3 regions of the Gordonia sp. i37 genome follow, and region 3 is predicted to be linked to each of the others. Evidence: riboswitches for the same ligand, from Rfam matches in the RefSeq annotation. Region 3 holds a riboswitch; each other region holds the start of a gene.
The links. A riboswitch is a leader RNA that binds a small molecule or an ion and turns the genes downstream of it on or off. The one in region 3 is predicted to bind S-adenosylmethionine.
Positions count from the first base shown of each region.

Region 1 (7,410 bases), on a different contig from region 3:
CCCGATGATGTCGGGTAGGCGGAACCGGTAGGCCACGAGGTCCGGGACCGACCAGTGCAGGCCCACGGCGTCGACGAGGTTCTGGGTGAGGATGGCCATCGACGAGGGCGAGGCGATCGTGCAGGTCTGCAACGCTCCGCTCTGCGTACATGTCATGGGCTCGTTCGCGCCGTTCATGTCCCAGGTCGTGCCGGTACCCGGGAATTGATACATGTGAAACGGATACTGACCATGCTTGACCCAGTAGCCGAGGAGCGCGTCGAGGTCGCCGATCGGGTCATGGAACGGATCGGGGAGATCGCAGATCGGATCGCCCGCGATGCAGTAGGTGGTCACCGGCAGGCCCCCGTAGTCGGTGACTGCTCTGGTTCCGGACATGGTCAGACCGGGGATGATCCCGACCAGGGTCGCCTCGATCCCCTGTCCCCACAGCGTCGCCGACATCCGCGGATCGGAGTAGAGCTCTCCCGACACCGTGCGTGCACCGTCGGAATCGGTGGTGGAGATGACGTAGGTGGAGCCGTCGTCCATGGTCACCGGCCGATTCGCGCCGATGTCGGTGAGGACGTCGCCGGCCAACCGCGCTCCCTGCGAATAGCCGGCGATGACGATCTTCTTGTCGGCACCGCACTGCTGCTGGTACGCGGCGACGGCCTGCTCCAGGTTGGCCGACCCTTCGGCCTCGCTGGCGTTGTATCCGACAGACCCGAGTGGCCAGATGGTCGCGGAGTACGGGACCTGCTCGATCTCGTAGGCGCCCGCGCCGGAGTACGGACTGTTCGGCAGCTCCTCCCAGTTGGCGCCGTGCCCGGTGTAGCGCTGTTCGATCCCCACGAGATAGGAGCCGTCGGAATTCCACGTACCGCCGACGATGAACACCCGACCGGGTTGACTGCACGCCGCCGCCGTTTCCGCCGACGCGACCCCGTGACCCCAGAATGCGGCCGCGATGAGCGCCACACTCGCGGCCCCGACCACTCCGGTCGAGATGCTGCCGCGGAGCGAGGCGAAGGAAGGTGAGAGCCGCATCGGACACGTCCTTGGGCGAGGGAACCGTGATGTGGCAAGAGTAGGCAGACGGGGCGGCCGATTCCGGCGGATCGGTCGAGATCAGGACGGCGATTCGTCCGTCCGGGCGACACCTACCGCCACGCCCGAACCGGACGGACCGTTTCTGTCCAGCACGCAAACCAGGCTGAGCAGGAGGGTTCTCAGCCGACGACGACCGTGTTATATCCTTGTCGCCAGGTCATGAGTATCAGCGTCAAGCCCCGGCTCGCTGATCGGCAACCCTCCAACCGCGGTGGGGTGCTCCGGGTGATGACCGGGTTGTGGGATCGCGACGAGCATCCCCGGCAAGCGCGGGTCCGAAGGTCGGACCCCATCAGGGTCACCACACCCTGCCGACCGCAGAAAGTGATCTATTTTCATGTCTGACGTAGCCAATGACGGCACGGATGCCCAGAACCCAGCCGACAACTGGAGTTTCGAGACCAAGCAGATCCATGTGGGCCAATCGGCCGACGCCGCCACAAACGCTCGTGCACTGCCGATCTACCAGACCACGTCGTACGTCTTCAACGACACCACCCACGCGGCCAACCTCTTCGGCCTCGCCGAGCCGGGCAACATCTACACCCGCATCATGAACCCCACCCAGGACGCCGTCGAGCAGCGGGTCGCCGCACTCGAGGGCGGTGTCGCAGCACTGCTGGTCGCGTCCGGTCAGGCCGCCGAGACCTACGCCATCCTCAACATCGTGGAGAACGGCGGACACGTCGTGTCGAGCCCGCGTCTCTACGGCGGGACCTACAACCTCTTCCACTACACGCTGCCCAAGCTCGGCATCGAGGTGAGCTTCGTCGAGGATCCCGAGGATCTCGATTCGTGGCAGGCCGCGGTCCGCGACAACACCCGCGCGTTCTACGGCGAGTCGATCTCCAACCCCAACAACGAGATCCTCGACATCGAGGGCATCTCCGAGGTCGCCCATCGCAACGGCGTGCCGCTGATCGTCGACAACACCGTCGCCACCCCGTACCTGCTGAACCCGCTGGCCCATGGCGCCGACATCGTCGTCCATTCGGCGACCAAGTACATCGGCGGGCACGGCACCGCGATCGGCGGCATCATCGTCGACGGCGGCACCTTCGATTGGCGGGTGCAGCGTGATGGTCAGGATCTGTTCCCCGGCTTCACCACCCCCGATCCCAGCTACCACGGTGCGGTGTTCGCCGACCTCGGTGCGCCGGCCTACGCGCTCAAGGCGCGCGTGCAGTTGCTGCGTGACACCGGCGCGGCGATCTCGCCGTTCAACGCCTTCTTGCTCGCCCAGGGACTGGAAACCCTGAGCCTGCGCGTCGAGCGCCACGTCGCCAATGCGCAGCGGGTCGCGGCCTACCTCGCCGATCACGCTCAGGTCGAGTCGGTGGCCTACGCCGGTCTGCAGTCCTCGCCCTGGTATGCCCGTGGTCAGAAGCTCGCGCCCAAGGGGCAGGGCGCGATCATCGGCTTCGAGATCGCCGGTGGCGTCGACGCCGGGAAGCGCTTCGTCGAGGCGTTGACGCTGCACAGCCACGTCGCCAACATCGGTGACGTGCGGTCGCTGGTCATCCACCCCGCGTCGACCACCCACAGCCAGCTGACCCCCGAGGAGCAGCTCGCTGCCGGCGTGACCCCCGGCCTGGTGCGCCTGGCCGTCGGTATCGAGGGCATCGACGACATCATCGCCGACCTCGACCAGGGTTTCGCGGCGGCCAAGTAGTTCGAGGACAGGAGCACAACACCCGTGTCGGTGAGCATCGACCCCCAGGCGACCACGACGCATCAGCCCGAGTGGGAACGAGTTCCCGACGGGCAGATGGTCCGAATGCGTCTGGGGTCGTTGTCTCTCGACAACGGGCAGCAACTCGACGACGTCACCCTGGCGTTCCAGCGCTGGGGGGCGTTGTCGCCTGCACGGGACAACGTGATCCTGACCCTGCACGCCCTGACCGGTGACTCGCACGTCACCGGCGCTCCCACCGACGAGCATCCCTCCCCCGGGTGGTGGGATGGTCTGATCGGGCCGGGAGCGGCCATCGACACCGACGAATGGTGTGTCATCTCCGCCAACGTCCTCGGCGGCTGCCGTGGGTCGACGGGCCCGTCGTCGCCGGATTCGCAAGGGCGGCCTTGGGGTTCACGCTTCCCCGACATCACCGTGCTCGATCAGGTGCGTGCCGAGGCAGCCCTGCTCGATGCCCTCGGCATCAAGGGAATCGGCGCGGTACTCGGCGGCTCGATGGGTGGCGCGCGTGCGCTGGAGTGGGCGATCGAGTACCCCGATCGGGTCCGCAGCGCACTGGTGCTGGCGGTCGGCGCGCGTGCCACCGCCGATCAGATCGGCACGCAGACCACCCAGATCGCGGCCATCACCTCCGATCCCGACTGGCAGGGCGGCGACTACCACGGCACCGGACGGTCCCCGATCGCCGGCCTCGGGATCGCCCGGCGCATCGCCCACCTCACCTACCGATTCGAGGGTGAGCTCGACGAGCGGTTCGCCAATACGCCTCAGGCGCAAGAGAATCCGCTTCTCGGCGGTCGCTATGCGATTCAGAGTTATCTCGAGCACCAGGCCGACAAGCTGATCGAGCGCTTCGATCCGGGCAGCTACGTGGTGCTCTCCGACGTGCTGAACCACCACGACGTCGGCCGCAACCGGGGCGGGATCGCCGCCGCCCTCGCCTCGTGCACCGTCCCGACCATCGTCGCCGGCATCGATTCGGATCGCTTGTATCCGTTGCGGTTACAGGCCGAGATCGCCGAGGGCCTCGGCAATTGCGTCGGCGGGCTCCAGGTGGTCCGGTCCGACAAAGGCCACGACGGATTCCTCACCGAGTTCGACGCGATCGCCGATCTCCTCAAGCGCACCGTGGATCTCGCTCGCCGCTGACGCACTCACATCCGACACAGACCGACCCGCCCACGCGCCTGCAGGTGTCGTGGGCGGGCTCGTCTCAGCGGGCGGGCGTGGTGGTGGTCGTCTCCGCCGGATTCCCCGCACTCGGCGCCTGCGCGGTACTCGACGACGGCTGTGAGGGCCGGATTTCCGGAGCGAATCCCGGCGCGGTCGTCTGCGGCGGCACGATGCTCGGGATCAGACCGGACGGGATCAGACCGGACGGGATCGGCAGCGTCGGATACGGGGTCAGTGTCGGGCCGGTCGGGGTGGTGGTCGACGGGGTGGTCACCGACGGCGTGGTGGTGTTGGGCACCAGCGTCAGGGTGGTCGTCGACGTCGTGAGCGGCAGTTCGGTCGTCGCCCAACTCGGGAGTTGCTCGTGCCCGTCCGGCGAGGTCGGCGAAGACACTGCGACCGAGGTCACCACCGACGTCGTCTGGTGATGTGACGTCGTCGTGAATCCCGAATCCCGGGTGGTGTCAATGGTGTGCGCATCGGCGGTGCGCGTCGGCGAAGGCAGCGGGTCGGCGTCGTCGGTCACGGTGGCGCCGACGGCGACCGCCGCCATCACGATCGCACCGATGATCCCGGCCACGATCGCCACCGGTACCGCCGACCAGCTACGCGCGCGGCGACCGCCGATGAAGGCCAGTCGGTTGGTTCCCGACTTGCCGGCGAGCATCGCCGCACCGGTGGCCGCGGCCAATTCCGGCGACGCCGGGGTGAGGAGTTCGAGTCCGGCATCGGGCACGATTCGTCGGGTGACGGGGAGATTCGCCAACCCACCGACCAGCACCGCGGCGTCGGGGGCGTCACCGCGCAACCGGAGATCGGCGAGGTAGCGGGCGAACACCTCGCGCGCCTCGTCGACCATCGGGCCGGCGACGCGCTCGACGGTCGCCGAGGTCAACGACACCCCGGCCAATCCTGCCGATGAGCCCAGCCCCGCGGTCGATGCACCCGAGGCGGACGTGGGGTCGGCGACCTCTTCTTTCGCTGTGCGGCAGGCGCTGACCAGCTTGGCCCGCTGGCGCTTGGTGCGGGTGCCGGCGTCGGCGCCGTCCACCTCCGCGGCGATGTGGTCGGCGAGCGCCTCGTCGATCCGGCGTCCGCTGAGCACCGTCGACCTCTCGATCGTCCCGACCCGGCCTGCGGCCGGATCCACGGTGTAGAGCGACACGCCGGTGTCGCCGCAATCGGCGACGACCACCGACGAGAATCGTCCGATCTGTCCGGTTCGGGTCAGGAATTCGGCGACCGCTTCTTCATCGGAGCCGAGGTGGATCTGACGGCGGGTACCCGACCCTCCCGAGCGCAGACGACGGCGCTGGGTGGCGGTCCGCGCCGCCACCCCGATCGGGCCGACGCGTAGTTCGGCGGCGCGGGCGGCGTCGAGCATCAGGTCGATGCCCGCGTTCACGCGTCCCACCGAATCGAGTCCGTCGGTGGGATCGACGTCGAAGACGCGCGCCTCGAGGGCGGTGCGACCTGCCTCGTCGTGCGTGAGCAGGACGTAATGGATCATTCCCTCACCGACGGAGACGCCCAGCGACGTGGTGTCGCCCGATCTTGCCTGGTCGTTGATCTCGAACGTCGAACTGATGTCAATCCCCACTTAGTGTTGCTAACAATCGCTCCGCTCGGCGGAGTTTGTGCGTCGGGTCCGTACCCCGAATGTCACGCTTAGGTCACCAGTGTAATCAATCTGTGCCCAAAGGGTCGATCGACGTCGCCAGCCAGAGGATCAGCGCACCTGCCGACGCCATTGCCGCGACATCGAAGAATTTACCCCTGACCTGCAGCAACCCGGCCCGCGAGGTGGGGATCAGCGCGCGCAGGAGTGCGCCGAACAACAACGCCGATCCGAACACGAACGCTCCGCGACGCCATCGATCGAACAACACGAGTGCCGCGGCGGCCACGACGCCGAGCAGCACCAGCAGGTAGGGAATCTGTACCGCGTAGGCGCGCACCCGTCGGACGTGGCGCAACCGCTCCACCCGTTGGGGGGCGCCGCCGGTCATCGCGAACGGGTCCCGACGGCGTCGCCCGCGGCGTTCCGCACGGAGTCGCCTGCGGTGAGCGCCGCGAGCTGAGCCTCGGCCCGTTCGACGACGTTCACCAGCAAGAAGGCGCGCGTGAGCGGCCCGACCCCGCCCGGGTTGGGCGAGACGTGTCCGGCCACATCCCAGACGTCGGGCGCGACGTCGCCGCGCAGGCCGTCCTCGGTCCGGCTGACGCCGACATCGATCACGGCGGCACCCGGCTTGACCATGTCGGCGGTCACCAGATGCGGCACCCCTGCCGCGGCGATGACGATGTCTGCGCGGGCCACCTCGGCGGCGAGGTCGCGCGTACCGGTGTGGCACAGGGCCACGGTGGCGTTCTCGCTGCGCCGCGTCAGCAGCAGGCCGATGGGCCTGCCGATGGTGACGCCGCGGCCGATGACGGTCACCCGCGCACCCGCGATGTCGATGCCGTAGCGCCGTAGCAGGTGGATGACCCCCCGCGGCGTACACGGCAGGGTCGATTCCTTGCCCAGCACGAGTCGGCCGAGGTTGATCGGATGGAGGCCATCGGCGTCCTTGGCCGGGTCGATACGCTCGAGCGCAGCGTTCTCGTCGAGATGTTTCGGCAATGGGAGCTGCACGATGTACCCGGTACAGGCGGGATCGGCGTTGAGTTCGTCGATGGCCGCATTGAGGTCCTCGGTCGTCGTGTCTGCGGGCAGATCCTTGCGGATCGACGACACCCCGATCCGCGCACAATCGGCGTGCTTGCCCTTGACGTAGGACTGCGAGCCGGGGTCGTCGCCGACCAGGATGGTCCCGAGTCCTGGGGTGACTCCCGCACTGCGCAACTTCTCCACTCGTGCGGCGAGGTCGGTGAAGATCTCGTCGCGGGTGGCCTTGCCGTCCAGTCGTATCGCGCTCACGCCGACCATTGTTCCATTCCGCTGTGCGACCGATCGCCCGGCCGGGCCGGTAGCCTGCGCTCATGTCGCCTGCAGCGCCCGATCGGGACGCCGATCGCGCCGGAACCCCCGTCGCCGTCACCGCTGCCGACGTGATGGCGGCGCGTGCACGACTCGCGGGCCGCCTGCGGCGCACTCCCCTGCTCGAGACCACGCTCGACACGGTCGGCGGACCGGTCGATGTGGTGTTCAAGCTGGAGTACACGCAGCTCGGTGGCTGCTTCAAGGTGCGCGGCAGTCTCAACGCGGTGCTCGACGCCGTCGCCCACGATACCCTGCCCGAGGCCGGGGTTCTCGTGGCCTCCGGCGGCAACGCCGCGCTCGGTGCGGCCTGGGCTGCCCGACTCGTCGGCGTTCCGGCGACCGTGGTGGTCCCCGAGACCGCTCCGGCGGTCAAGATCTCGGCGCTGCGTTCACTCGGTGCGACGGTGCGGCTCATCGGCACTCGTTATCAGGAGTCCGCCGACGCCGCCGCCGCGCTGGCCGCCGA
Region 1 covers NZ_MVPX01000131.1:5,766-13,175, reverse strand. Annotated here, with positions in the region: gene B1964_RS06265 (PE-PPE domain-containing protein) at 1-1,029, opposite strand, end outside; SAM riboswitch class IV at 1,248-1,368, shown strand; gene B1964_RS06260 (bifunctional o-acetylhomoserine/o-acetylserine sulfhydrylase) at 1,430-2,764, shown strand; gene B1964_RS06255 (homoserine O-acetyltransferase) at 2,789-3,937, shown strand; gene B1964_RS06250 (Hsp70 family protein) at 4,002-5,561, opposite strand; gene B1964_RS06245 (DUF3017 domain-containing protein) at 5,647-5,970, opposite strand; gene B1964_RS06240 (bifunctional methylenetetrahydrofolate dehydrogenase/methenyltetrahydrofolate cyclohydrolase) at 5,967-6,881, opposite strand; gene B1964_RS06235 (serine/threonine dehydratase) at 6,944-7,410, shown strand, end outside.
Region 1: it holds a riboswitch for S-adenosylmethionine, as region 3 does, so the genes downstream of both, B1964_RS06260 (bifunctional o-acetylhomoserine/o-acetylserine sulfhydrylase) here and B1964_RS08110 (amino acid ABC transporter permease) in region 3, are expected to answer to the same signal.

Region 2 (7,410 bases), on a different contig from region 3:
ATCCTGAGGTCGGGCGGCAGGAGCGATCAGAGGTGTTGCGTGCCTGTGTGACAGCGCTCGATCGTTCGGCAGATGTTCTCTCGCTCATGCAACGTGCGGAATCCGAGGAGGACGCAATCCGGCGGCTGGTGTCGGAACTCGGCGTGACGACCGTCGGAGCGCAGGCGATCGCGGCGATGCAGATGTCGACGTTCCGGCCGGATATGGCGGACCAGCTTCGTCGAGAGCTGGCCGACGACGAGAACAACCGTCGACACTGATTCGCCGAGCCGCCGACGCGCTCCCGGTGGGGCGGGTGCACGGGCGTTCGGAGGACGCGCTGAGCATTACACCTTTGACGACGAACCTCGACCAGCGGGGGAAGGCGCCCATCCTGGTGGTCGAGGTGCCGAGGAGCGCTAGCGACGAGCCTCGAGACCTGTTGTGCTGAGCGGTTTCTGGTCCATGGTGGTTCGGTTCCAGCTCTGCTGCAAGCGGTCTCGAGGCTCGCCGCACGCGGCTCGCACCTCGACCATCGGGGGAAGACGCCCATCCCGGTGGTCGAGGTGCCGAGGAGCGCCAGCGACGAGCCTCGAGACCCCTTGTGACGAAGGGGTTTCCCGGCCACGGCAGCTCTAACGCCTCGACCATCGGGTGGGTTTCACTATGGAGTTCTCAAACAACAGATGCGGTCCCGGCGATGCCGGGTGCGGGGAATCAGGTAGTGGGGCAGCGTAGGTCAGGCTGCGGCTTAGTCGAGTCGCATGGTCCGTCGGTGATACGACGGCACTGGTCGTCGTTTCGGATCGATGCTGGCGGGTGGGATCAACCAGGGGTGGCGGTCGAATCCCATGATGATGTCCCAGCCGTGGTGATGGACATCGTCATGACAACTGGTGCAGAGGAGGCAGCCGTTGTCGAGGTCGGTGGGACCACCATCGGCCCAGTGCTGCACGTGGTGTCCTTGGCAGCGGCCGGCGTGGGCGCCGCATTTGATGCATCCACGGTCGCGGACCAACAACGCTTTGCGTTGGCCGGGTGTGAAGAAGCGTTTCTCTTCACCAACACTGAGCGGTACACCGTTGGGGTCGAGCACGATTTTGGTGATCGTGGTGTCGCACGACAACAAATTGGCGGTCGCTTCGGTGATCGGACCCATGTTCTGCAACTCGCCGCCGAGTGCCGGGTTGTCGGCCGACCACGTCCACAACAGGCCGTTGGTCGGTTTGGCCGAGAAGGTTGTGTCCGCCAATCCTTGTGCCGCAAGTTCGACGATCGTCTCAAACGCGGCAGCGCAGATCTGTTCGGGCGTCCGCGGATCCGGGGATCCGTCGGGCTGCGGCTTGGGAGCCGACAAGGTTTCCATCAGGGTGCGGGTCTTTTCACCGGCGATGATGTCGAGGTTCGCTGAGATTTCCAGCCGGCCGTCGTCGGTGATGCGGTCGGTGTAGGAGTTGATGTTCTTGTCCTCCGCCGCCGGTAGCCCGCCGGGCGTCTCCGCGACGAGCTCGTTTCCCAGCTGCCGTGCGTAGAGGTTGATCTCGGCGGGGGTGAATCCGGCGAAGTAGTGCGACAGCAGTTTCCGCAGAAACTCGCACCGTTGGACGGTGTCCATGGGTTCGGGAGAGCGGGTGTCGATGTGGGCCAGTCCGCGGACGATGGCGTCGGTGTGTTCGGAGGAGATGGACCCGTCCGCGGCATGCGCCAACAACAGATCGATATCGGTGGTGCCGGCCATCCGCACATACCGACCTGCGACCGCGGGTGCGAAGCCCATGCTGATCAACAGTTCTCGCAGTCGGGTGGTTTTGTGGTCGGCCACCCCTAACCGGTCCAGTTCGCCGGTGAGGGTGGTGGCGTGGTGATCGACCAGATTGCGGAGCAGGAGGACTTGTTTCATGGCGCCGAAGGCTTGGGGTCCGGTCATGTCGGGATTCCATTGCAGGTCGCTGAGTTGGGTGACGATGGTGGCGAAGGTTGCTTCGGCGTCAACGGTTTGCGCGTCAAGGACTGTAGTGGATTCGATCATGGGCCCCTCCCCGGTGGCTGATCGGTGTGATGGGTCCAGTGTACCTCGCCAGGGTGTTCGATGCAAGGGGTATTTTGGTCAATTCTGCTTGTGGACAACGTGTTTCGGCGATGCTTTTCTGTCGGCCGGGTGTGGTAGGGGCGCGGTTTTTGCTGTAGTCGATGGATGTGGTTGCGATACCTGTCATCTCGCCGGGTCTCGAGGCCCGGCGCCTGGGGCGCCGTGCACCTCGACCATCGATGGGGAGGGGTTGCTCGGGTATGGGGTGGTGCGTATGGACCGTCGATGGGGAGAGGATGCTGAGTGCGGGGGCCTGGATCGTCGATGCGGTGGGGATGTCCGGGTGCGGGGGTGCGCATGGACCATCGATTTGGGGGGGATACTCGAGCAAGCTTCGACCACCGGGGGAGGTGGCCTGCTGATCAGTGGTCGTCGATACCCAACGCTCGCAATACCGTCAGCAGCTTCGCGGTGGTCTCGGCGAGTTCGGCATCGGGATCGGAGTCGGCGACGATACCGCCGCCGGCCCACGTGCGAAAGGTTTGTCGGTCGGCGTCGAGTTCGAGGCAACGAATGGTGACCATCCACTCACCGTCGCCACGCGCGTCGGCCCAGCCGACGGCGCCGGCGTAGAGTCCGCGTGGTTCCTCGTGATTCCGAATGAACTGTGCCGCAGCCTCGGTCGGTGTCCCGCACACCGCGGGGGTGGGGCTCAGGGTGAGGGCCAGGTCGAGTGCGCCGACATCCGGATCGGTGAGGTGGGCGCGTATCGGGGTGGCCAGGTGCCACATCTCGCCGGTGGAAAGCAAGTGAGGTCGGGTCGCGACGGAGAGTTCGTCGCTGATCGGCGCCAATCGTTCGCGCAGATGCTCGACGACGAACGCGTGCTCGCGATGATCTTTTCCCGACGCGGCGAGCTTCTCCCGGGCCTCGCGATCGGCATCCGGGTCCGACGAGCGTGGAGCCGAACCTGCATACGGATGGCAGGTCACCTCGCGACCGCTCTTGTGCAGCAACAACTCCGGGCTCGCGCCGAGGAGCCACGAGTGGCCGCTGTCGACCGCGAACGCATTGTGCTCGGAGTTGCCGTGCGCCAGCGCGCCGAGGAGTTCATCGATCCCGACCGGTGAATCGAGCACCGCACCAACGGTTCTCGCGAGCACCACCTTGTCGAGGACGCCGGCATCGATGGCGGCCACCGCACGGCGTACCCGCTCCCGATGTGTGGCGGCGTCGGGGATCTCGACGAGTTGGGCCAGTGAATGACGGACGGGGGCGCGCCCACCGAGCGCCTGTTCCCGATATAGCCGCGTGGGTGCGAACAGCGCAGCCGGATCGGCGGGGTCGAACGGGAGCGCACCGACCACCGACTCCACCGCACCGGATCGCAGCGCGTCGACGGCGTCGGAGACCGCGGTGAACCGTCGCGCGACGCCCTCGGCGCGAACCACCCCGTGCGGACGCGACAACACGAACGGAGCAGGCCCCGTTCCCTCATCTTCCACACGTTCGCCGCTCACTCGACCAACCTAGCGCCGGACGGCGTCGGGATTTCGCCCACGCTGAGTGAAAATTGACACCCTCGGACGTGATAGGCCACCCTTGGTGCAGGTCATGAGTGCCAGTGACAAGCCCCGGCTCGCTGGTCGGCAACCCTCCTCCGCGGTGGGGTGCTCCGGGTGACGACCTGGCCGTGTACCACCCGGACACGGCAAGCGTGGATTCCCAAGGAGATTCTTCGATGACTGCTGTCGTCACCCCCGCATCGATCGCCGCCACCGTGGGCGCAGATCCGTCGTCCATCGAGCCGCTCGCCGAGGTCGTCGGCGCAGGACAACACGTGCCTCTCGCCGACGGGAGCGAGGTGGCCTACGCCAACCTCGACTATGCGGCGAGCGCCCCCGCCCTGACCGCGGTTGCCGACGCCGTCGCCGCGTCGCTGCACCAGTACGCCAGCGTCCACCGCGGCGCCGGCCATCTGTCCCAGGTCACCACCCGTCGCTACGAGCAGTGCCGGGACACGGTGCGGCGCTTCGTGCGTGGGCGTGCCGACGACACCGTCGTGTTCACCCGCAACACCACCGACGCGATCAATCTGGCGGCCCACTGCACCCCCGGCGACGTCGTGGTCCTCGACATCGAGCACCACGCCAACCTGCTGCCGTGGGTCTCGCGCGACTCCGGGACGGCCCGCATCGTGACCGCGCGCCCGGGCATCGAGGACACCCTCGTCGCACTCGAATGCGAACTCGCGGCGGCGCCCGCGGCGTTGCTCGCGGTGACCGCGGCCTCCAACGTCACCGGGGAGGTCCTGCCGATCGGACGCATCGCCGCCATCGCGCACCGACACGGCGCGCGCATCCTCGTCGACGCAGCCCAGCTCGTCGCCCACCGGCCGGTGTCGATGGTCAGCCACGGTATCGACTACCTGGTGTTCTCCGGCCACAAGGTCTACGCGCCGTTCGGCGCGGGAGTGCTCATCGGACGGTCGGATTGGCTCGACGCCGCCGACCCCTACCTCGCCGGCGGTGGGGCGTCGGCGCAGGTCAGCGTCGTCGACGGCCCCGACGAGAACTGCGCGGCCACCGCCTGGCACACCGGTGCCGCGCGACATGAAGCAGGGTCGCCGAATGTCTTGGGCGCCATCGCCATCGCTGCCGCCTGCGAGGCGATCACCGAGATCGGCTTCGAGGCGATCGGCCTGCACGAGCACGAATTGCGCTGCCGCCTCGACGATGGGCTCGCGCGGATCGACGGCGTCGAGGAACTACGCATCTTCGACGACATCACCGATCGCGTCGGGATCGCCGGGTTCGGCGTCGACGGCATTGCGCCGCGCGCCGTCGCCGAATATCTCAGTGACGAACACGGCATCGGCGTGCGCGACGGAAAGTTCTGCGCCCACCCGATCCTCACTCGCCTCGGCCACCCCGACGGCGCGGTGCGCGCGAGCTTCGGCCTCGGCACCGGGGCCGCCGACATCGACCGCTTGATCAACGCTCTGGCACAACTGATCTCGACCTCACCCGGAGGGGCCCCGGCATGACCATCGAACTCGATCGCATCAGTATCGGACGCCCGTCGCTGCGGGTCGCGCTCGCCGACGACGTTCCCGCCGAGTCGTCGGCGATCGTCGTCCGTCGACCCACGCTGCGTGACGCCCAGCGGGCCCGCTCACTGCTGCGGGCCGGCACCCGTGACACCGCGAACTTCTCGGTCGCGCTCGAGGTGGAGGTGGCGATCGCTCCGAGCGCCGCATCGGCGCGGGCGGCGGTCGCACACATCCCGGACGACATCGACGGCGGCACCGTGCGCTATGTGGGCACGCCGAGCGGTCTGGTGACCCTCATCCGCGACATCTACGCGGCCGAGGTCGCCGACGCGGTCATCCTCGTCTCACTCGACGGCTCGGCCACGCGGCACCGCGTGCGCGAGCTGGTGTTGCCGTCATTCGCGGAGCGGCGCGCGGCCTGACATCCCGGGGAACAGGCGTGCTCAGGCCTCGCCGCGCTCCCACTGCTCGACGAGCTCGGTCTGCGCCTCGTCGGTCAGCAGGCCGTACAGCTTGAGGCGGGCCATGCCGCCGTCGGGATAGACGTCGATGCGCGCCTCGGTCATCGGGCGGTCGAGATCGATGACGAACCGGTGGCGGGTGTCGGGCTGTAAGTCGGTGCGGCCCAACACCTCGAACCACTCGCCGTCTTCGCCGTCGCGGCCACGGACCATCGCCGCGCCGGGCGCGTTGCCCAGGAAGTAGCTGGTGTCGAGTTCGACGAGACTCACCCGGCCCTGCCCGGCCAGGCGCACCTGCACCCAGTCGTTGCCGTCGTCGCGCCGACGCGAGGTCTCCCACCCCTCGCCCATGTGCCGTGCACGGCCGGGCATGAGCAGGTTGTTGGGCGAGCTGTAGAACATGTTGGAGCAGGCCGTGATCAGGCCACCGTTCTCCAAGGCGGCCAGGTCGAAATGGCCGTAACGGAAGAAGTGCGGGTTGGGTACGCCGCGCCCGTGGACCCGGAATCGGGCCACACCGCCGTCGGGATGCATCGTCAGACGCACGTGGGTGAAGCGATCCTTCGCATCGACCCGGAACGGATTGCGGGTGTCGCCGTCGACGGGGCTCTTCTCGACGATGGTGACCCACTCGGTGTCGGTCAGCAGTTCGTCGACGGAGACGACGCCCTCCTTGGCGGCGGCCTCGACGGAGATGAACGGCGGATAGTTGCCCTTGAACCACGCCGTGTCGACGACGACGCCGTAGATGACACCCGGCGCGCCGAGCCGGACGATCGCCTGATCGACTCCCGACTCCCGCCTCCGTCGTGTCTCCCAGCCGTCGTAGATCTGACCCTTGTGACCGAACGTCGCGGGCTGATACTGCGCCGGGGGCGTCTTGATCAGGTTCTGTGCCTCCGCGAAGAGGTCGTCGTTGGTCCACACGACGGCGCCGCCCAGGTCCCGTAAGGCCAGGTCAGGCATGGACGTGAAGTGCGGACGGTTACCCGATGACGTCGGTGGGGGGACAGGGGTCACGACCGTCGATCCTAATGGGATTTGCCATGACGACGAACTCGAGCGCATACTTGCAGCCGCCAACTACATGCAGCCAACAACTAGTTGTGGTCGGCAAGGAAAACGGACATCGTCATCGATCGGGGTATCGGCATGCTCGAAGATCGCGACATCGATCAGCTCTTCGACACACTCGCGCGCTACGTCCGTATCCGCGACCGCGCGGTCCACACGACCTTCCGTACGCCCGACGGTGAGTTCGAGACGGCGGCCTTCAAAGGCCTGTTCCATCTGGCCAAACGCCCGATGCGCTCGCGAGAGCTGGCCGCGGAACTCGGCGCCGATCCGTCGACGGTCAGCAGGCACGTCAGTCAACTCGTCGACCTCGGCCTCATCCGACGCGAAGCCGACCCGCACGACGGGCGCGCGACGCTGCTCGTCGTCACCGACGCCGGACGTGACCGCGTCGAGTCGATGCGCGCGGGCCGCCGCTCGGCGGTGAACTCCGCGATGAGCGAGTGGTCTGCCGACGAAATGGCGACCCTGGTAACCCTTCTCACCCGCTTCGTCGACGCCGCCGAGACCCTGGTCCCGCCCGCGTGCGAACGCCGGCCATCCGAGACGGCACCGGCGTCCGAATCACCACGTATCCCCCCAGCCCCTACGACCACGAGGAACTCATGACCAACGACAACGTCACCACCTCTGCGGTGAGTCCCCCGGAGGAGCACGCCGGAGCGGGACTCTCGCACCGGCAGATCCTGACGGTGCTGACCGGCCTGATGCTCGGCATGTTCCTCGCGGCGCTCGACCAGACGATCGTCTCGACCGCGATCCGCACGATCGCCGACGATCTGCAGGGCTACGACATGCAGGCCTGGGTCACGACG
Region 2 covers NZ_MVPX01000389.1:3,015-10,424, reverse strand. Annotated here, with positions in the region: gene B1964_RS18980 (hypothetical protein) at 1-260, shown strand, start outside; gene B1964_RS18975 (HNH endonuclease signature motif containing protein) at 731-2,008, opposite strand; gene B1964_RS18970 (isochorismate synthase) at 2,431-3,528, opposite strand; SAM riboswitch class IV at 3,619-3,732, shown strand; gene B1964_RS18965 (aminotransferase class V-fold PLP-dependent enzyme) at 3,750-5,054, shown strand; gene B1964_RS18960 (hypothetical protein) at 5,051-5,482, shown strand; gene alc (allantoicase) at 5,504-6,487, opposite strand; gene B1964_RS18950 (MarR family winged helix-turn-helix transcriptional regulator) at 6,674-7,204, shown strand; gene B1964_RS18945 (MDR family MFS transporter) at 7,201-7,410, shown strand, end outside.
Region 2: it holds a riboswitch for S-adenosylmethionine, as region 3 does, so the genes downstream of both, B1964_RS18965 (aminotransferase class V-fold PLP-dependent enzyme) here and B1964_RS08110 (amino acid ABC transporter permease) in region 3, are expected to answer to the same signal.

Region 3 (7,410 bases):
CGTCCCCGGTCTGCTCGTCCCCGGTCTGCTCGTCCCCACTGTGCGAGGGCAGGCAGGACGACGCCGCAGAAGTGGTCGATCTTCAGATCGGCGATGTGGTCTGCACGGGTGGCACCGCGATTGACCACCACCAGCGTCTTGGAGGTGCGGTGGGCGTACCGCGCGAACCGCAATCCGCTCATCACGGTCAGCGACGACCCGGCGACCAGCAGCGCATCGCTCTCGTCGATCATCGCGAACGATTGTGCGACAAGTTCTCTCGAAGCGTTCTCGCCGAAGTACACGATGTCGGGTTTGAGGATGCCACCGCATCGCGGGCAGGGTGCGACAACGAAATCGGCGGTGTCGTCGAGTGCTACGTCGGCGTCGGGGGCCACCTCGATCGCACCGCGGCCGGACACCCGGGCCGCGAAGTCCGGGTTGAGGTCCTCGAGCATCTCCGCGAGCCGGTGACGCGACAGGGTCGCATCGCAGTCCAGGCAGCGCACTCGCCCGTAACAACCGTGCAACTCGACCACCCGGCGGGTTCGCGCCTTGGTGTGCAGCATGTCGACATTCTGGGTGATGACACCGGTGAGGCGTCCCTGGCGTCCGAGTTCGGCGAGCGCATGATGACCGGCGTTGGGAGTCGCGGCGTCCATGTGGCGCCAACCGAGGTGATTGCGTGCCCAATAGTGGCGGCGGAATTCCGGGGAGGACAAGAACATCTGCACGGTCATCGGTGTGCGGGCCGGCGCGCCGGGACTGCGGTAGTCGGGGATACCGGAGTCGGTGGAGAGGCCTGCGCCGGTCAGGGCGGTGATCCGGGCCCCGTCGAGCAGTGCCGAGAGCCGATCGAGGGCGACATCGAGGCGCTCCTCGAGCGGGGTCGGTTCGGCGGGGGTCCAGCCGATCTGCAGACGGGTACGCACCTCATCCAGGATAGGGCCACCACGCGAGTTGCCCGCGCACTCCGCATGCTCACTCGGTGAGCGGCAGGGGAGTGCACGGGCAACTCGTGGACGACCGGTGACGGCCGGTGTGTCAGACGTCGGCGGTCTCGGCGTGCTTGCCGGACGGCTGTTCGGGCACGGTGACCAGCGGGTAAACGCCGTCCTCGTCGTGCACCTCGGTACCGACCACCGGCGGATTGAACACGCACAGCATGCGCATCTGCGTCTGCGCGGTGACGGTGTGCCGCTCGTGACCGTTGAGCAGATACATCGTGCCCGGAGCCAGGGGATAGGTCTCGCCGGTCTCCCGGTCGAGCAGGGTGCCGGTGCCCTCGACGAGCCATACGGCCTCGATGTGGTTGGCGTAGTGGAATTCGTTGACACTGCCGGCGTTGATGGTGGTCTCGTGGAACGAGAACCCGACCCGGTCTCCGCCGAGCACGATGCGCTTGGACACCCAATTGCCCTTGGGGTCGGCGACGTCTCGGTCGGTTCCGGTGATCTCGTCTGTGGTGCGGACGATCATGCGAGCACCTCCTCGGTGGCATCGGCGAGGATCCCCAACCCGTGGTCGAGATCCTCGGTGGAAATGGTCAGCGGCGGAAGGAGTTTGACGACCTCGTCGGACGGACCGGAGGTCTCGGCGAGCAGGCCGGCGCCGAAGGCGGCGGCGCACACCTTGCCGGCGTCGGCGGGCTCGGCGAACACCAGTCCGCGTGCCATGCCGCGGCCGCGGGTCGAGACGCCCTCGTGCCGGGCGGCGAGCGTGGAGAGCACCTCGTTGATCTGTCGGCCCTTCATGTGGACGTCACGGGAGAGCGAATCGTCGGACCAGTAGTGCTCGATCGCCTTGGCCGCGGTGACGAACGCGGGATTGTTGCCGCGGAAGGTGCCGTTGTGCTCGCCCGGCGACCACACATCGAGGTCGCGGCGGATGAGCACGAGTGCCAGCGGCAACCCGTATCCGCTGATCGACTTGGACAGCGTGACGATGTCGGGCTTGATCCCGGCCTCTTCGAAGGAGAAGAACTCACCGGTGCGGCCGCAGCCCATCTGCACGTCGTCGACGATCAGCAGGATGTCGCGACGCCGGCAGAGCTCGGAGAGCGCACGCAACCACTCCGCGCGCGCGACGTTGACCCCACCCTCGCCCTGCACGGTCTCGACGATGACCGCCGCGGGCAGGTTGAGTCCGCTGCCGGAGTCGTCGAGCACCCGCTCGAACCAGCTGAAGTCCTCGACGGCCCCGCCGAGGTAGTTGTCGAACGGCATCGGGGTCGCGTGCACGAGCGGGATACCCGCGCCGGCGCGCTTCATCGAGTTGCCGGTCACCGACAGCGAGCCGAGGGTCATGCCGTGGAACGCGTTGGTGAAACTCACGATCGATTCACGGCCGGTGACCTTGCGGGCCAGCTTCAGTGCCGACTCGACGGCGTTGGTGCCGGTCGGTCCCGGGAACTGGATCTTGTAGTCCAGATCGCGCGGCGCGAGGATCTTGGAGGTGAACTCCTCGATCAGCCGACCCTTGGCCACGGTGGCCATGTCGAGACCGTGGGTGATGCCGTCGGATTCGATGTATTCGAGCAACGCGGACTTGAGGACCGGGTTGTTGTGGCCGTAGTTGAGCGCACCGGCCCCGGCGAAGAAGTCCAGGTAGCGGTCGCCGTTGGTGTCGGTCAGCCACGACCCACGAGCCTGGCCGAACACCGTCGGCCAGCTGCGGCAGTAACTGCGGACCTCGGATTCGTGTTGGGTGAAGACCGAATCATCGATCGAGGTCTTCTTGGCGGTGGGTTGGTCGTTCATGGTTATTCCTCCAATGTGGGAAATCTGTGAGGCCGTCGCCCGGGGCGCGCGTCGCGTCGCCACCGCAGGTGAGATCCGCACAGAGCGGATCGGCGTGGCCCGCGCGGGGATACCGGTGCGCACCAACATGTACGGAGCAACCTGATCGACACATGTTGTGCGGAACCATCTTTGACCGTGTGGCTGGTGGATCAGGACCGGCTCGGGAGCCGACTCCTGTTGCCCGGGATCAGGGTTCGGGAACCTCGGGCTCGAGCAGATAGAGGTCCTCGGGCTCGTGTGCGTCCGGGAAGTCGCCGGCGGCGAAAAGGTCGCGCCGGGCGAATCGGAGTCCGCGAGCGGCAGCCACCGATGCGAACAATCGTTGCGAGGCAACGTTGTCGGGGCTGATGGTGGTGTGCATGGCCACCACCCCGCGTCGTGCGGCACGATCGAAGAGTCGATGCAGCATCGTTGCTGCGATCCCGTGACCGCGATACGCGTCGTCGACCGCGACCTGCCAGACCATGAGGGTCGACGGGTCGGACGGACGTCGATATCCGGTGACGAATCCTGCAGTGCGGCCGTCGACCTCGGCGACGATGGACGTCTCGGCGAAGTCTCGGCACCACAGTACGTAGGCGTAGCTGGAATTCACGTCGAGCACCTGGGAGTCCTTGGCAATCTCCCAGAGTCGGGTACCGTCGGCCACCGAGGGAACCCGGTAGTCGAGAGTGAGAAGGGGTGATGGGGCCGTTCTTGTGTGGGACGGGCTCATAACGCATTCGACGTTAACAACGTGTGTCGACGAATTCACCTGCCTGCGTCAATCGGTGGGGAAATGCCCCCTCAATGCCCAGTTCATCCGGTATTTGTGATGCGGGACACAAACGTTTGCGACGACTCGCTGCGGGTGGGCGAATTGTCCGGCGGCGACCGCGGTGACGACCCGGTGGCGCCGCCCGTCGAGGGGGACGGCTCAACCGAATCGGCAATGGGAGAATGGTTCGGTGACCCGGATCATCGCCGGCCGCCACGGCGGACGACCACTGAAGGTTCCCGACGCCGGGACCCGGCCCACCTCCGATCGGGTGCGCGAGGCGGTGTTCAACATTCTCGACGCCCGGATCGATCTGGAGGGTGCCGCCATCCTCGACCTCTATGCCGGGTCCGGTGCGCTGGGCCTCGAAGCACTCTCCCGTGGCGCGTCCTCGGCCGTGTTCGTCGACAGCCGTCGTCGCGCCACCGCTGTCGTCACCGCCAACCTGAGGGCGCTCGGCGTCGCCGAGGTGGGCCGGGTGATCACCGCACCGGTGTCGGCGTTCCTGGCCGGCCCGGCCCGAGCGGAGGTCCCGGCCCGAGTAGGTGTGACGGGTCGCTTCGATGTGATCTTCTCCGACCCGCCCTATGCACTCACCGACGACGAGGTGCACGGTGACCTCGCGGCGCTCGGCGCGGGCGGTTGGCTCGCCGACGGTGGCCTACTGGTCCTCGAGCGGGGCCGCCGGGCCACGACGAGATGGCCGGTCGGCTGGGAGGTCGTCACCGACAAGTCCTACGGCGACACCACGGTGCAGGTCGCGCGAGTCACCGGCGGGGAGGCCGGGTAGGTTCTGCAGAGTATGACCAGTGCGGTGATCCCCGGCTCCTTCGATCCCTTCACGCGCGGCCACCGTTACGTCGTCGAGCGGGCTGCTGCGTGTTTCGACGAGCTGGTGGTCACCGTTGTCGTCAATCCCAACAAGCGCGGCCTGTTCTCGGTCCCGGAGCGGCTCGAACTGATCCGGGAGGACTGCGCCGATCTGCCCAATGTGCGGGTGGATCAGTGGACCGGCCTGCTCGTCGACTATCTCAGAGAGAACGCGATCCACTCCATCGTCAAGGGTCTGCGCTCGTCGGTGGACTTCGACTACGAGCTTCCGATGGCGCAGATGAATCGTGAGCTGGCCGACGTCGAGACCGTGTTCCTGCTGACCGATCCGCGCTTCGCGCACGTCTCGAGTTCGCTGGTGAAAGAGGTCGCCAAGCTCGGCGGCGACGTGACACCTTTTCTCTCCCCGCACATCCACCGGCGCCTCGAGGCGATCCTGGCCGGTGAACGCAGCGTCTGACGAACGCAGCGTCTGACGAACGCAGGTCTGAGGAACGCAGCGTCAGACGAATAACGCAGCGTCAGACGACTATGGTGTCCGACGCCGACGCCACGAGACTTTCACTCATCGACGAATGTAAATACTGACCGCTGCGGCGCGCGGTATTAGCGTGAGCGAGACGGTCATGAGCGTCAACGTCAAGCCCTGGCTGGTTGACCGGCAACCCTCGCATCGCGGTGGGGTGCCCCAGGTGACGACCGGATCGGGAATGTCCCGATAAGCGTGATGGAAACGGCCACAACGATTTCGTGAGGAGTCGTCGTGCCGTCGTGGTCGTCGGTACCCGCGGGATACGCCCGGGGTGTCGTCGGGCACGCCTCTCCTCGCGTGCCCCGTTCCCCGGTTGGAGGAGAGTGCCGACATGTCCGCCCCATCGCCGTCCACGAGTGCCGATCCACACCCGGCGCCGTCGGGGGACTCGCACCCGTCGTCGGCGGGCACGACTACGCCGCCGGTCGCCGAACGCGTTGCGCCCCTGCGTCATCCCGGCCGGTGGGTTCTCGCCGCGATCGTGCTCATCGTCGGCGCGCAGTTGGTCCACGGCCTGGCCACCAACGCGTTCTTCCAATGGGATCGGTTCGGGTACTGGTTCTTTCGCCCCGTCATTCTCGAAGGCCTCGGAGTCACCTTGGAGGTCGCAGCGTACAGTGCGGTGCTCGCCCTGGCCGTGGGTATCGTCCTGGCGCTGATGCGGCTGTCGAACAATCCCGTGCTCGCGGCGGTCAGCTGGGGTTACGTCTGGTTCTTTCGATCGATCCCGCTGATCGTACTGCTCCTCATCCTGTTCAACTTCGGGGCGCTCTACCAGAGTCTGAGTATCGGTGTTCCGTTCGGCCCGGGACTGTTTCATTTCTCCGAGGCCGATCTCGCCACCCCGTTCCTGATCGCCGTCATCGGTATCACCGTCCACGAGGCGGCGTTCGCCGCCGAGATCGTGCGCGGCGGCATCCTGTCGGTCGACGCGGGCCAACACGAAGCCGCTGCCGCACTGGGCATTCCACGTCGGTATCACTTTCTGCGCATCACATTGCCGCAGGCTCTGCGGTCCATCGTGCCGTCGTATGTGAATCTGCTGATCGGGCTGATCAAGTCGACATCGCTGGTCTACTACGTGTCGCTACTCGATTTGTTCGGCGTGGTCTCGACCCAGTCGAGCACCTATTCCGGTGACATCATCCCACTGCTGATGGTGGCGACGGTCTGGTATGTGATCCTCACCAGCGCCGTCTCGATCGTGCAGTTCTACGTCGAGCGCTACTTCGCGCGAGGGGCGGTCCGCACCCTGCCCCCCACGCCGATACAGCGATTGCGGTTCGCTGTTGCCGGCGCTCGCCGGAGCATCGCCCTGCGTCCCTGGGAGCGTGCCGCATGACGCGCGCCGCCATCACACCGGACACGACGTCGACCGGTGCCGAGGTGCAGATCGTGGGCGCCCACCGCTTCTACGCCGACCACCACGTCCTCAAGGGCATCGACCTCACGATCCGCCCGGGAGAGGTGACGGTGATCCTCGGACCCTCGGGCTCGGGCAAGTCGACCCTGCTCCGTGCCGTGAACCATCTCGAACGGCTTGACGCAGGCCACGTCAGCGTGGGCGGCGAACTGATCGGCGTCCGCCGTACCGGCGGCCGTCTCCGGGAATTGCCCGAACGCGAGATCCTGCGACAGCGACGCCGCATCGGCTACGTCTTCCAGTCGTTCAACCTGTTCTCCAACCTCACCGCCGGCCAGAATGTCGCGGCACCACTGGTCTCGACCGGCCGGATCACCCGCGCGGACGCCGAGCGAGCTGCCCGCGCACTCCTTGCGCGCGTGGGACTCTCGGACAGGTACGACGCATATCCGCGCCAGCTCTCCGGCGGTCAGCAACAGCGGGTCGCCATCGCCCGGGCGCTGGCCGTCGAGCCGGGGGTGCTGCTCTTTGACGAGCCGACCTCGGCGCTCGATCCCGAGCTCGTGGGCGACGTCCTCGCGGTGATCCGTGATCTCGCCGCCACCGGCACCACCTTGATCGTGGTGACCCACGAGATCGGCTTCGCCCGCGAGGTCGCCGACACCATCGTCTTCCTCGACGACGGCCGCATCGTCGAGCAGGGCACCCCGGATCAGGTCCTCGATCATCCGACACACCAGCGCACCAAGGACTTCCTGCTCCGAGTGCTCTGACCGCCACACATCGACCACCACACACCGACTCACCGACCGCCACCACCGTCGACGACCCCGCCGGGGCACGTCGTCATCCTCCCTGCCGTCACACCCCAGAAACGGAGTAACTCCATGTCACCAACGCGTTCCGCCGATCGCGTCACCCCCCGAACGCGCGCTCGTCGCCGGGCCGCGACGCGGCTCGGTGCCGTCACCGTGGCACTCGGCCTCGTCGGCGGTCTGCTCACCGCGTGCTCGGGCGGTTCCACCGACGCCGCGCAACCATCCGGAAAGCCGGGCGACGTCGTCATCGGGGCGGTGTCCAACGGCGCCGCCAACCAAATCGATGTGACTGTGCCGCAGGTCGATTCGATTCGCAACGCGCTGCCGGC
Region 3 covers NZ_MVPX01000163.1:375-7,784, forward strand. Annotated here, with positions in the region: gene B1964_RS08080 (Sir2 family NAD-dependent protein deacetylase) at 1-911, opposite strand, end outside; gene B1964_RS08085 (ectoine synthase) at 1,024-1,458, opposite strand; gene ectB (diaminobutyrate--2-oxoglutarate transaminase) at 1,455-2,738, opposite strand; gene B1964_RS30380 (hypothetical protein) at 2,737-2,883, shown strand; gene ectA (diaminobutyrate acetyltransferase) at 2,968-3,495, opposite strand; gene rsmD (16S rRNA (guanine(966)-N(2))-methyltransferase RsmD) at 3,728-4,327, shown strand; gene coaD (pantetheine-phosphate adenylyltransferase) at 4,340-4,828, shown strand; SAM riboswitch class IV at 4,991-5,099, shown strand; gene B1964_RS08110 (amino acid ABC transporter permease) at 5,232-6,242, shown strand; gene B1964_RS08115 (amino acid ABC transporter ATP-binding protein) at 6,239-7,036, shown strand; gene B1964_RS08120 (ABC transporter substrate-binding protein) at 7,151-7,410, shown strand, end outside.